One region of the Geomicrobium sp. JCM 19055 genome, then DNA from elsewhere that is predicted to be linked to it. Evidence: riboswitches for the same ligand, from Rfam matches in the RefSeq annotation. Region 1 holds a riboswitch; the other holds the start of a gene.
What was found. A riboswitch is a leader RNA that binds a small molecule or an ion and turns the genes downstream of it on or off. The one in region 1 is predicted to bind FMN.

Region 1 (6,552 bases):
CATGTCTACATCACTTCGAAATGTAAATGCCGTTTCTAATTCGTTGAGACGATTTATGCGCTGAATAGACGTCGTTGAAATAGAGCTCGCTTGTTCAGTTAAAAAAGCCACATCACGATCCCCATCAACTGCAATCACTTCGGCTTGATAAGACTGTGCTAATTCCTCAATCTCCTCAAATGAATCAAGCTCATTAGCTTGAAGTACGGTATTCATTCCTGATTCAATACTCGTAACCGATAATTCAGATTGATAATGTTCTGGGTACATGAAATAAGCATAAACGTAAGCGATCAATAAACTGACAAATAAAACGACGATAAACGTAATAACAATGCGTACATGAAAACGTTGTCGCCACAGTAGAAATAACATTTAATTCATCGCCTCGAGTGCATAGCCTAACCCGCGCACAGTTTTTATTGATAACTCTGGTAAATGGCGAATTTTTTTTCGCGTAAACGTTTGATATGTACATCTACCGTTCGATCGTCACCTGTAAAATCGATTCCCCAATTGATTCAATTAATTGTTCCCTCGTAAAAATCTTTCCTGGAAATTTCGCTAGATGAAAAAGTAACTCACATTCCTTCTTCTTTAAGACCACAACGTCATCGTCTTTCATAACTTGGAGGCGGTCTAAATCTATCGTATACGCTCCAATTGTTGTGGCCTGCTGACTTCCACTGTCTGAACGCTTTAGTAGAGCTTTCACTCGTAACGTCATTTCGATCGGATCGAACGGTTTTACTAGATAATCATCCGTTCCGGCATTAAATCCGTTGATCTTATCTTTAGACTCTCCTTTTGCTGTAATCATTAAGATTGGAATCGACGACTGTTCTCGAATGGATTTCGTTAATTGAATGCCATCAAGTTTCGGCATCATTACATCAATTAATGCTAGTGAGACGTCTTGCTGCTTCATGTATAGTAGTGCTTCTTTCCCATCGCGAGCCTCGATTACTTTATAACTTGCATTTTCTAAGTATAAACGGATTAACTTTCGAATATGTGCATCATCATCAGCAACAAGGATTGTCGTCACATCAATCCCTCCTTATCCCTTTAGTGTATACCTATAACATGAACTGATTATGACAAATACGACCAAAAATCGCAAAAAAACTGCTACTAAACCCGAAACAATTAGATTTTATTCGTATTTTTTATTGTAGTTCTATTTAATTTCAAATATAATAGTAATGCAATTCAGAAAATTATAAGGGGGCTTATCATGATTAAATTTCCATTGCGATCCGGTTTTTTTGGTAGCGCTTACATCTTCATTTGTTTTAGCAGGTTGTGGCATCGACTCTGCCAGTGATGACTTGGACACTTCTGAAGGTGAATCACTAACAGGTGCAGAGACGATTGATGAGGAAGACTTAGATTCTGATGAAACAGAAGGCTCCTCTGAAAACAATGAGGATGTCATTACGATTGAAGTGGGACATGTTGCTCCACCAAACGAAGCGTATTCCATTGGCATGGATGCATTTGCCGAACAATTGCTAGAAGAGACAGATGGGAATGTGGAGCTTTCCATTTATGGCGGGGGTCAGCTCGGTGGAGAGCGAGATATGGTTGAGCAAATTTCATTCGGAACATTAGATATGGGCCTCATTACTTCAGGTCCCGTCGGTAATTTCGTACCTGAACTAGCAGTATTAGAAATGCCTTTCCTGTTCGAAAGTACTGATCATGTTTACGAAGCGGTGGACGGTGAAATCGGTGATGAGTTACTCGGCTATATGGAGAATGCGAATATGGTAGGACTCGGAATTTGGGAAAACGGCTTCCGTCATTTCTCAAACGATTCTCATCCAATAGTGCACCCTGATGATTTATCAGGTCTTACAATGCGTACGATTGAAAATGATATGCATGTCGATACGTATAACGCATTAGGAGCGTCACCAACTCCGATTGCATGGCCAGAAACGTACTCTTCAATCCAACAAGGAATTGTTGATGGTCTTGATACGTCTTACGGGGTATTTGAAAGCGGGAATCTATTTGAAGTGCAAGACTACTATACAGAAACGAACCTCTATTATGCATCGGCTTACTTAATCATGAATCAAGACCGTTTCGACTCTTTGCCTGAAGATATACAAGACACATTACGTACGTTAGGTCGCTCATTTGCTAGCGAGCAGCGAGCCATTAATCAAGATATGGAAGTCGAGCAAAAACAACATATGATTGATGAAGGTATGGAAATTGTTGATCATTCAGAAGTTGATATTGAAGCGTTTCGCGAATCAGTACAATCTGTATACGATCGTCACGCTGATTCCTTCGGGGACTATGTTGAGCGTATTACGAATTTAAACCGTTGACAATAGAAGGTAGGGATCAGATTGTGGCACAAAATCATCAAAAAAACCAATCGCACCGTTGAAAATATAACTGCTCTTTTGCTTGCACTCATGGTTCTCGCTGTTTTTGTGCAAATCATTAGCCGTGCGTTATTTAATATGTCATTTCCTTGGACCGAAGAACTTGCCCGCTATCTTATGATTTGGGTTACCTTTCTCGGTGCTAGTTTCGCTTTTCAGTACGGCGCACATATTAGCATAGAAGCTTTCGTTACGAGACTTAAAAAAACAATGGTCACAAATCCTTCACGTCGTTGTAGCCATTGTCTGTACAGTATTCTTTTTTATCTTAATCGTAAAGGGCATTGAAATGATGGATCGCTCTATGATACAGCGATCAGCAGCACTCGGCATTCCGATGGGCTATGTGTATAGTGTCATCCCACTAAGCGGTTGTTTAATGATTCTTAACCTGTTTGACGTCACTATGAAAGCACTTAAGCAACCAGAACAAACCGATTCGACAAAGAAGGGCATCGAAGGGGTGGAATAAATGGTTATCCTTTTATTTGTCGCACTATTCGTATTATTCCTGATCAACGTCCCGATTGCGATTGCCCTCGGCCTTGCATCTGTCATCGTTTTCATTGCAAGTGGACAAACCGACTTAATTACGTTACCTCAACGAATGTTCGCTGCCTTAGACTCGTTTCCATTAATGGCAGCACCTTTCTTTATTTTAGCTGGGAAGTTAATGGAACACGGCGGAATCTCGCAACGCATCGTTGACTTCGCCAAAAGTCTTGTCGGACAATTTCGCGGCGGATTAGCACACGTTGCAATTGTCTCTTGTTTAATCTTTGCCGCCCTTTCAGGTTCGGCATCCGCAACAACCGCCGCAGTTGGTGCGATTTTAATTTCATCCATGGTTAAAAACGGCTATGACCGCAACTTCGCAGCTGCAGTTAATGCAGCTGGTGGAACGACTGGGATTATTATTCCACCTAGCGTACCACTCGTGTTGTACGGTGTTTCAGCAGGAACATCGGTTGGTGCATTGTTCATCGCTGGGATTTTGCCAGGCATTATGATTGGCTTGTCGTTAATGCTCGTCGCTTATATTATCTCTAGAATTAAAGGGTACGGAGCCGCTTCAGAACCAACGAACATCAGAAAAATCGGCACGTCATTTAAAGATGCTTTTCTCGCTTTGCTCATGCCCATCATTATTTTAGGAGGTATTTACGGTGGCTTTTTTTACACCGACCGAAGCCTCGGCAATCGCGGTTGTATATGGATTTTTAGTCGGTATTTTTGTATACAAACAATTAACACTTGGCGTTATGCGAAAAATACTCGTAGAATCTGCCGTCACTTCGTCTGTTATTATGTTCATCATTTCGACTGCAGCTTTATTTGGAATGATCTTAACACGAGAGCAAGTTCCTCAATCATTTGCAGGTTTGATTATGGACTCAGCATTGTCTCCAATTATGATTATATTGCTAATCAACGTTATGCTTTTATTAATCGGAACGTTTATGGAAACGATTGCGTCTGTTATCATCCTCACACCGATACTCCTTCCGATCGTTACTAGCATCGGCATGGACCCGGTACACTTTGGTATTATCATGATCGTTAACTTATCGATTGGTCTGATTACCCCACCTGTTGGTGTATCATTATTTGTTGCAGCACAAGTCGGAGAAACGAAGTTTGAAGGTGTCGTACGAGCGGTCACACCATTTCTGTTGATGATGATCATTAACGTGCTCATTGTCACGTTCTTCCCTTTCCTAAGCATGGGCTTACTGCAGTTACGGCAATAAAAAAAACGATGAATGGCACTTTGGCCGTTCATCGTTTTGTATTATTGTTCATGAACGGTCGGCTTCTTAAGCGTTGCACCCACACGCTGTTTTTTGAGGAGTGGGTATAGCTTTAAGAATACAGGCACAAAAACCGCACCAACGACAATTCCTTTAATTAAGTTAAAAGGTAAAATACCACCTAACACCATCGTAAGCATCATACCGCTAGAAAGATCCATTCCAACGAGCCATACATACGCCGGTAAGAAGATAAAGTAATTTAATACACTAAGAATTACCGTTAAGGACACTGTACCGACACCAATTCCGAGTACGAGACTCTTCGTCGTACGGAAACGACGATAAATGTAAGCAATCGGCAAAACGAAAGCTAAACTTGCCATAAAGTTCGTAACCATACCAATTGGATCGCCTGCTCCCATAAACAACGTGTACAGCGCAATCTTAACCCCAGCAACTGCAATGCCTGCAACCGGTGAGAATAAAATCGCTGCTAAAAGAACTGGAATCTCACTAAAATCCAAACTCAAAAAGTTTGCCGGTAAAAACGGAATTGGGAAACTAATAAACATAAACGCAGTTCCCATCGCACCTAATATTGCGTAACTTACGAGCCGAAACGTCTTTGTTTGTTGATTCATAACTCATCTCTCCCTTCTTCGGTAAAAAAAGGGATAACAGAGGCATCATTGTTTTGATGATAAAAATGAGAAAAGCCCCTTTGCTTAAAAACAAAGGGGCTTAATTATCAAAACAAATGATTCGCAAAATAAACATGTATCAACAACTGATACAAGCTTAGAATCGCAAACGATTCTCTGCAATCTTCTCCCATCCAGACTTTACTGTCGGCTCTGGAATTTCACCAGATCAACCACTTAAACATTTAAGCAGCTCACGGACTAATCACAACGATCGTGAATCACCGCCGGTCGGGAATTTCACCCTGCCCCGAAGACCAATTTATTTTATTATGTTTCTATCCTACTGCACTTTATTGATAACGTCAAGTCGTTTACTCGGATTTAATTCTTTTTTTTCTGAAAAGTCTTACGCATGCTCGCAAAAAGCTACAGAACCGAACAGGTTTAGTTTTCATCCAGATGGGTACCCTTTCTAAGACAAAAACGCGCAAGGAGGCACATATGCACATTCGATTTGGGTTTGTTTCTAATGCTTTACATCTCTATGAAGCATCCCCTGCAAAAACGATGACGTTCTCAAGATTCAAATCATTAGATCCAAAAGATGCCCTATCACAATTACACGCGATTACCGAAGAAAACTTACGTCGCACTCGCCGCATTCTTCTTTACACCGTCGCACAACAAATTCCATTGTATCGTTTTTCTTCATCAATTGTTCCGCTTGCGACTCATGATGAAGTCGATTTTGATTATATTACTCCTTTTAAGCACTTATACAAAGAAATTGGCGAAATTGTTAACTCAAATCAATTGCGGACGAGCTTCCATCCGAATCAATTTACGCTATTCACAAGTCCAAAACAGCATGTCACCGATAACGCAATCAAAGACTTAACGTATCATTACGCATTAAGTAAAGCAATGAACCTTCATGAAGACATTCGCATAAACATCCATGTTGGTGGCACCTACAATGATCGCTCTGAAGCGCTCAAGCGCTTTTCACACAATATCCAATCAATTCCTAAAGCGATTGCAAAGCAGATGACATTTGAAAATGATGATAAAACGTATACAACGACTGAAACACTAGAACTATGTGAACGTCACGATTTCCCGATGATGTTTGATTATCATCATTACGTGGCAAATCATGATGATAATGAAGATCTACACGAACTGCTCCCTCGTCTGTTTAAAACGTGGGAAAGAACTGGTCAACCACCAAAAATTCATCTTTCTTCTCCAAAGTCAGACAATGCTTTTCGTAGTCATTCAGATTATGTAAACATCGACTTTATACGTCCGTTACTTGACGTATTAAAATCACTCAACACGTCTGTTGATGTCATGATTGAAGCAAAAGAAAAAGACCGAGCTTGCCTTAAGCTAATTGAAGACATCACAAAAATTCGCGGATACAAGCGCCATTGTGGTGGCATTGTTTCACGATAAAAAAACTGCGACTGCACGAACAGGTGAACCGTCACCGTCTTTAATTTTAAGTGGTAGCCCAACGAACAAAAACGGTTCTAACTTAGGAAGACGCTCTAATGAGACTAAATTTGTATAGGTCACAATTTGTTTCTTTAATAGCGCGCGCTCAAGCTTCTCGCTAATTTCACCACCAACAAATGGAGGATGAGCCTTTACAATTTGTTCATAGTGATCAAGATCAACAGCATCCGTAAAGATTAATCCCGTCTTTTCTGGAAATGGACGTCGTAGGTCGACCCGTACAGCTTG
Region 2 (6,552 bases), on a different contig from region 1:
TTAGTTCGGTATATTTCATTTCCATATTTCGCATGTGTTCGGTATACAAGTGATTTAAAGAAGAGAGATCATAATAGTTTGCAATGAAACATTGAATCTCACCGTTACTTCGGTAAACCGGCTTACTCGTAATGAACACTTTCGCATCGTTATGTAGTTTTTGAAAGATTGTGAGCGGATTTTTTTTGGAGTACTTCCATCGATTGTTTAATAATAATTCCTGCTTCTTCCATTTCTTTCGGCGTTTTACCTACTATCTCTTCAAGGGGGGCACCAGAAATTTCTGACACCCGTTCATTTGCATAAAATATTCGACCTTCTAAGTCAGAAAGTAGAATGCCTACATACGATTGGTCGATGCTTCTCATGAAATCTACTTCATTGAGCATGGTAAGGTGGTGCATACAGTCACCTCTACGTTTTCATAATGGTATTAGTTTATCACGAAAGGAATTGTTATGTTCAGAAATATTTTAAAACATTGAAGGATCACCAGCATTAAGTTTAACAAGTGTGATTGAGGGAACATTCTAATAATAAGACTTTTTGTGGAGGGATTAACGATTCGATATCCGACTTGGGTCATTGTTCCGATAAGCGTGGTAGCACTTAGTGGGTGCAATCAGGTGGAGCAACAAGTGCAACAATTGGGTGAAGAATACGCAATCACAATGGCTACAGAGGAAGCCACAGAAGAAGAACAAGAAGAGTTATTGGAATTAGACGTTGAACAAGTGGAACATATGCTGATGTACATTCGAGAATCGCTTGATAAAGAAAAAGCGGAATCCGTCTCTCTATCTAATCCACCATACCGATTAAGAGCTGGCGGTACAACTTCTGTAGAATTGGAAACCCAATATGACCCTGATGAAAATGATCATCCGTTTCACATTAAGCGTCATTTTTCATTTGCCTATGAGCTAGAGGAAAGTGACGTTGACCTAGCTCTCGCAGAGGATGAGGAGTTGCCAAGTTTTGCAGGGTTAATCAAGAAGCGTCTTTTATTACGGGAATGATACCAGGTCTTGAGTGGCATGAATTAACCGCGCAAGTTAGTCCAGTCGGTTATGAAGATTCACAGGAGTTGTCGTTCTCAACGATTGGAGAGTGGCGTGGGGAGTTTATTTATGAAGATCAAAAGGTCGTGTTTACTGCTGAAGATGAATGGGCAGGAGTCATGAGCGTTGAAGAGTGGACACAAGATTAACTTTCTCAGTTTTAGAGAAAAGGGAGAAGGGTAAAGCCAACTACAATCACGTTCATTCTATAAAACGGAGGGTTCACTCATGGCATTTGCAGATGTGACATTAACTCCAATCGGAGAAGGAACAGCGAGTTTCTCACAAGAAATCGCTCACTTTCATGAAGTGTTAGATCGTTATGATGGTATTACGTATGAGAAAACATCGATGAGTACGATCATTGAAGGCGATATGAACGATTTATGGGTTGTTTTGCAAGAGCTACACAAGACAGCTGTAAATCGAGACTGGGAACGGATTTCGATGAACGTTCGGATCGATGATCGCAGAGACGGTAAAGAGCAGAGCATCGAAGGTAAAAAAACTATCTGTACAATCTCAGAAAGCGTAGCTTTTGACATAATAAGCATAGGTTTTTAACCTATGCTTATTTTATTTGAATAGTAAAGGTGACGTATCGTTTAAATGAGCAACGATAGAAATTAGTTTGAAAATGTCTATTGATTTTTCTGAATGCTAGTCGTATAGTGTTTGTATACAATTTTATAGATCTACAACTTCGGGGCAGGGTGAAATTCCCTACCGGCGGTGATAAGGCGAAAGCCTTTCAGTCCGTGACCCGGGTCGAATGTTTTCGATTCGGTGGATCTGGTGAAACTCCAGAGCCGACAGTTAAAGTCTGGATGGGAGAAGTGAGGAAACGGTACAACTGAGCGAGTATGCTTAGCTTATTTGTTATACCGTACGAATGGCACACGTGTATGCGTAGGTGCTCACTTTAACGATTTCTTAAACTTCCTGAAGTTCTCTTCAGGAAGTTTTTTTGATGCCAATTTAGAGGTGTAGAGGAAAGGGAGAAAATGTCTAACCAGAATGAGTATATGAAATTTGCTTTAGAGCAAGCCAAGATGGTAAGTGGCAAACGTCTCCAAATCCGACGGTCGGTGCAGTCATTGTGAACGAAGGTGAGATTGTTGGCGTCGGTGCACATTTACGAGCGGGAGAAGCTCACGCTGAGATTCATGCTCTTCAAATGGCTGGTGAACGAGCGAGAGGATCAACGTTATATGTCACGTTAGAACCGTGTCAACATCAGGGACGAACGGGACCGTGTACAACAGCAATAATTCAAGCAAATGTATCCCAAGTCGTCATCGCCATGCTTGATCCAAATCCTGAAATGCAAGGAAAGAGTGTGAAAGTGCTTGAACGTTCAGGAATTACTGTTGATGTTGGTATGCTTGAAGAAGAGGCAAGGCGTATGAATCGTGCATATATTCACTGGATGAAAACGAAAAAGCCTTACGTCACCTTGAAAATGGCGGGTTCATTGGATGGCAAGACGGCTACCTCACAAGGGGAAAGTCAGTGGATTACAAGCCAAGCTTCAAGAAGTGATGGTCATGTGGAAAGAAAGAATCATGATGCCATTCTCGTTGGGGTTGAAACGGTGATTCAAGACAACCCAGCACTTACGTCAAGAGATCCTTACGTGCAACCAATTCGAGTCGTTTTGGATCGTAATTTACGCATTCCAAGGAGCTCAAAGTTATTAACCGACACTTATCCAACGATTATTTATACGGAACAACCGTCAGTTTTTGAAACAACGAAACAAATCGTTACGCTTTCAAAAGTAACACCCGAATCTGTTTTACAAGACTTAGGGAATCGCAATGTTATATCGCTATTAGTAGAGGGTGGAGCAACGATCCATGGTGCTTTCTTTGCGGATCGTGTTGTACAAAGAACGATTACTTATCTAGCTCCGAAACTAATTGGTGGAACAAATGCTCATGGTTTTATAGCAGGCAGCGGTGCGGTACAGCTTAAGGATGCACTTCAAGTGACATATGAGCGTATTGAACACATTGATGGAGATATAAAAATAACAGCGATTGTAGGTGAAGAGGATGTTTACAGGCATTGTTGAAGAGGTTGGCACGATTGAAGAACTTGAGACGTTCAAGATTCAATAACAGTGACCATCCGGGCAAACGTCGTATTAGAGGATGTGCAAATTGGTGACAGCATCTCTGTTTCTGGCGTCTGTTTGACCGTTCGTACGCACACGAAGACGACATTTACAGCAGACATTATGCAAGAAACGTTACTTCATTCAACACTGAACCATTTGAATAAAGGTAATACTGTGAATCTTGAAAGATCAATGCGTATGAATGATCGCGTCGGCGGACATTTTGTTGCAGGTCATGTAGATGGCACGGGAACGATTCAACAGATGACGGAGTTAGAAGGTTCAACCCTTTATGAAGTCGCTGTTCCTGAGCAATTGACGAAGTACATGATAAAAAAAAGGTTCGGTTGCAATCAACGGTACAAGTTTAACAATTGCAGATATTAAAGAGAACGTGATGACTGTATCCATCATTCCCCATACAAAAGACGTGACACAATTCCAAACCATTATGGTCGGAGACTCAGTGAATCTTGAGGTTGATCAACTTGGGAAATACGTGGAGAAGTTACTCGAAAGGAGAACCTCATGACTTTCCATACAATTGACGAAGCAATCGATACGTTGCGAGCAGGAGGAATGGTCATCGTCTGTGATCGGGAAGACCGTGAAAATGAAGGCGATTTAGTCGCACTTGGTGATCGAATTACGACCGAGACCGTCAATTTTATGGCGACACATGCTCGTGGACTCATTTGTGCCCCGATTACAAAAGCGATTGCGAAGCGCTTGCGCTTGCCACTCATGACGGATGAATCAACCGACCCACATGAAACAGCTTTTACGATTAGTGTTGATCATGCATCAAGTACGACAGGAATCTCGGCTGAAGAACGGGCAACGACAATTCAAGCACTCGCAAACGATTATACTTCCGAGTTTGATATGCAGCGTCCAGGCCATATCTTCCCACTCATTGCAAAGAACAATGGTGTACTAGAACGAGCAGGTCACACCGAAGCAACGGTTGATCTCGCCAGGCTTGCAGGTGCAAAAGAAGTTGGTGTGATTTGCGAAATTATGAATGAAGACGGAACGATGGCGAGAGTTCCAGAGCTCTTGGAATTCTCTCAAATACATCAAATCCCTATTATTTCGATAGAAAAATTGATTGAATACCGTCAACGACAAGCAGCAGCCATCGCAGAAACGACGGAAACAGAGCTCGAAACTGAATATGGCACATTCCAGATTTACATTTTTAAAACAGACGACCATAAAGAACATATGGCCTTAGTGAAAGGTTCGCTTACGGACGCAGGCCCTATTACGACACGCATTCATTCTGAGTGCCTCACCGGTGATTTATTTCATTCTAAACATTGCGACTGCGGAGAGCAACTTCATCAAACGCTCGAAGCGATGCAACGCGAAGAAAAGGCGATTCTTCTCTATTTACGACAAGAAGGCAGGGGCATTGGCTTATTCGAGAAGATTAAAGCGTATGAGTTGCAAAAAGGTGGCTTAGATACGGTGGAAGCCAATGAAAAGCTTGGGTTCAAAGCGGATGAACGCGACTTCTCCATCGCTGGGAACATGTTACACCAGCTGGGTGTAAACACCATCTCTCTTATTACGAACAATCCAGAAAAAGTGGAGAGCATCAAATCACAAGGCATTCACGTGCATCAAGTGATTCATACGAAACCGACGATTTACCCGGCAAACGAACGCTATGTAATGACAAAACAAGAAAAGCTTGGGCATTTAATTCCCTAAGTGAAGGAGAGACTGAAATGACAACGATTCAAGGTTCAGTAGTTGGAACAAATAAGAAGGTGGCGATTATTAAAGCAAGATTTAACGAGTTTATAACGAATCAGCTGCATGAAGGTGCACTCGCGATCCTTGGACAACATGACGTTCAAGATGATCACATCGATACGATTGTCGTTCCTGGTGCAGTCGAAATCGTTTATGCTGCAAAGCAAGCGGTAGAAAGCGGGCACTATGACGGGGTAATTACGATCGGTGCCGTCATCCGCGGAGAGACACCGCACTTTGATTATGTGTGTAACATCGTTTCAAGTGGCATTACTCAGCTTAATACACGGGAGAATAGTAATTGTCCCGTGGTGTTTGGTGTCATAACGACCAATACGAATGAAGAAGCAATCGCGCGAACGGGGATTAAACACGATAATCAAGGAAGTGCAGCAGCCCGGGCAGTACTTGAAATGATAAACCTTGATGTAAAGCAGCACTCAACAGCATTGATGTAGTGGATACGCCTATCTTTTTTTTAAAGGTAGGCGTATGTTCATGTTAAGATGAAGAGCATAGAAAGGAGTGAAGATATGAAACGATTAGATGTTGTTTATGCTTTAATACGAAATCAAAACGATGAAGTCCTCATTGTAGAAAACGAAAACAGTCGCTGGAGTTTACCTGGAGGTGCTGTAGAAGAGGACGAGACGTTAGAACAAGCGCTCATTCGAGAAGTGTATGAAGAAACGGCTCTTCATGTCGAACGAAAAGGACTAGCATTAGTGAATGAGACAAAGTTTCAGGAAAGCGGTCATCATTGCGTATTTTTTACCTTTCATGTTGATGTTGTCGGAGGGACAATTGAACGCCTTTACCCGGAAGAAATTACGAAAATTGAATGGGTTTCGTGCGAGATTGCGAACGAACGGATGCCGTATCTTGCAAGTGGCATCGAGCCATTGTTCGACCAACACGTAACGTATACATACCAGTAGTAAAGTGATGTTAGCGCGCTTGCTGATCAAGTGACGCTTTTTTTGTGTTCAGAATACGACAAAACGAGACAAAAAAAATACATTGGGGGTTTCTTCTATCTGAACTATACTAATAATTAAGATAATTAAAGGGGTGAATGAATGAACACAACAACGTCTATGGACCAAATGGTAAAGCGAGTGAGAAGACAAACCTTAGGTGATCTACTCAAACGAACGAGTGCACGTATGCCAAACAAACTAGCCATCGTGTATGAAAATGAACGGTTAACGTACGAGCAATTAGCAAAGTTAGTCAATCAAACCGCATATACGTTTACGTCTAGAGGGATGAAGAAGGGGGATCGGGTAGCGCTTCTCTCGAAGAACAGCTTAGACTTTGTCGTTGTTCAGTTTGCCTTAGCAAATATTGGGGCGGTTATGGTCCCGATCAATTATATGTTAACAGCATCAGACATTCGCTACATCTTGAACCATGCAAAAATAGAAACGTTAGTCGGATCAACGGAGTATGCGCCATTATTAGAAGAATCATCAATGGAGATGACCATGGCTAACCGCTACCTGATCGACACAGACTCACAGCGAGAAGGTTGGGGAACGCTTCGTGACCAAAGAACGTCACAACCAGACACGGATAGTGAAGTTGAACTTGATGACGATGATC

Region 2: it holds a riboswitch for FMN, as region 1 does, so the genes downstream of both, ribD (bifunctional diaminohydroxyphosphoribosylaminopyrimidine deaminase/5-amino-6-(5-phosphoribosylamino)uracil reductase RibD) here and JCM19055_RS11905 (ECF transporter S component) in region 1, are expected to answer to the same signal.

What each region holds. Positions count from the first base shown of each region.
Region 1 is NZ_BAXL01000012.1:90,045-96,596, forward strand. Features, by position in the region: gene JCM19055_RS11880 (cell wall metabolism sensor histidine kinase WalK) at 1-375, opposite strand, end outside; partial or broken gene JCM19055_RS11885 (response regulator transcription factor) at 376-1,048, opposite strand; gene dctP (TRAP transporter substrate-binding protein DctP) at 1,269-2,345, shown strand; gene JCM19055_RS29470 (TRAP transporter small permease) at 2,367-2,693, shown strand; gene JCM19055_RS29475 (TRAP transporter small permease) at 2,647-2,877, shown strand; partial or broken gene JCM19055_RS11900 (TRAP transporter large permease) at 2,878-4,156, shown strand; gene JCM19055_RS11905 (ECF transporter S component) at 4,198-4,800, opposite strand; FMN riboswitch at 4,979-5,122, opposite strand; gene uvsE (UV DNA damage repair endonuclease UvsE) at 5,305-6,261, shown strand; gene JCM19055_RS11915 (cyclase family protein) at 6,253-6,552, opposite strand, start outside.
Region 2 is NZ_BAXL01000029.1:9,368-15,919, reverse strand. Features, by position in the region: gene JCM19055_RS20095 (sigma-54-dependent Fis family transcriptional regulator) at 1-139, opposite strand, end outside; gene JCM19055_RS24815 (PAS domain S-box protein) at 150-404, opposite strand; gene JCM19055_RS20090 (hypothetical protein) at 639-1,019, shown strand; gene JCM19055_RS20085 (hypothetical protein) at 1,016-1,210, shown strand; gene JCM19055_RS20080 (MTH1187 family thiamine-binding protein) at 1,290-1,625, shown strand; FMN riboswitch at 1,757-1,904, shown strand; gene ribD (bifunctional diaminohydroxyphosphoribosylaminopyrimidine deaminase/5-amino-6-(5-phosphoribosylamino)uracil reductase RibD) at 2,092-3,138, shown strand; gene JCM19055_RS30570 (riboflavin synthase) at 3,187-3,570, shown strand; gene JCM19055_RS30565 (hypothetical protein) at 3,578-3,715, shown strand; gene JCM19055_RS20065 (bifunctional 3,4-dihydroxy-2-butanone-4-phosphate synthase/GTP cyclohydrolase II) at 3,712-4,902, shown strand; gene ribH (6,7-dimethyl-8-ribityllumazine synthase) at 4,920-5,405, shown strand; gene JCM19055_RS20055 (NUDIX hydrolase) at 5,481-5,885, shown strand; partial or broken gene JCM19055_RS20050 (acyl-CoA synthetase) at 6,027-6,552, shown strand, end outside.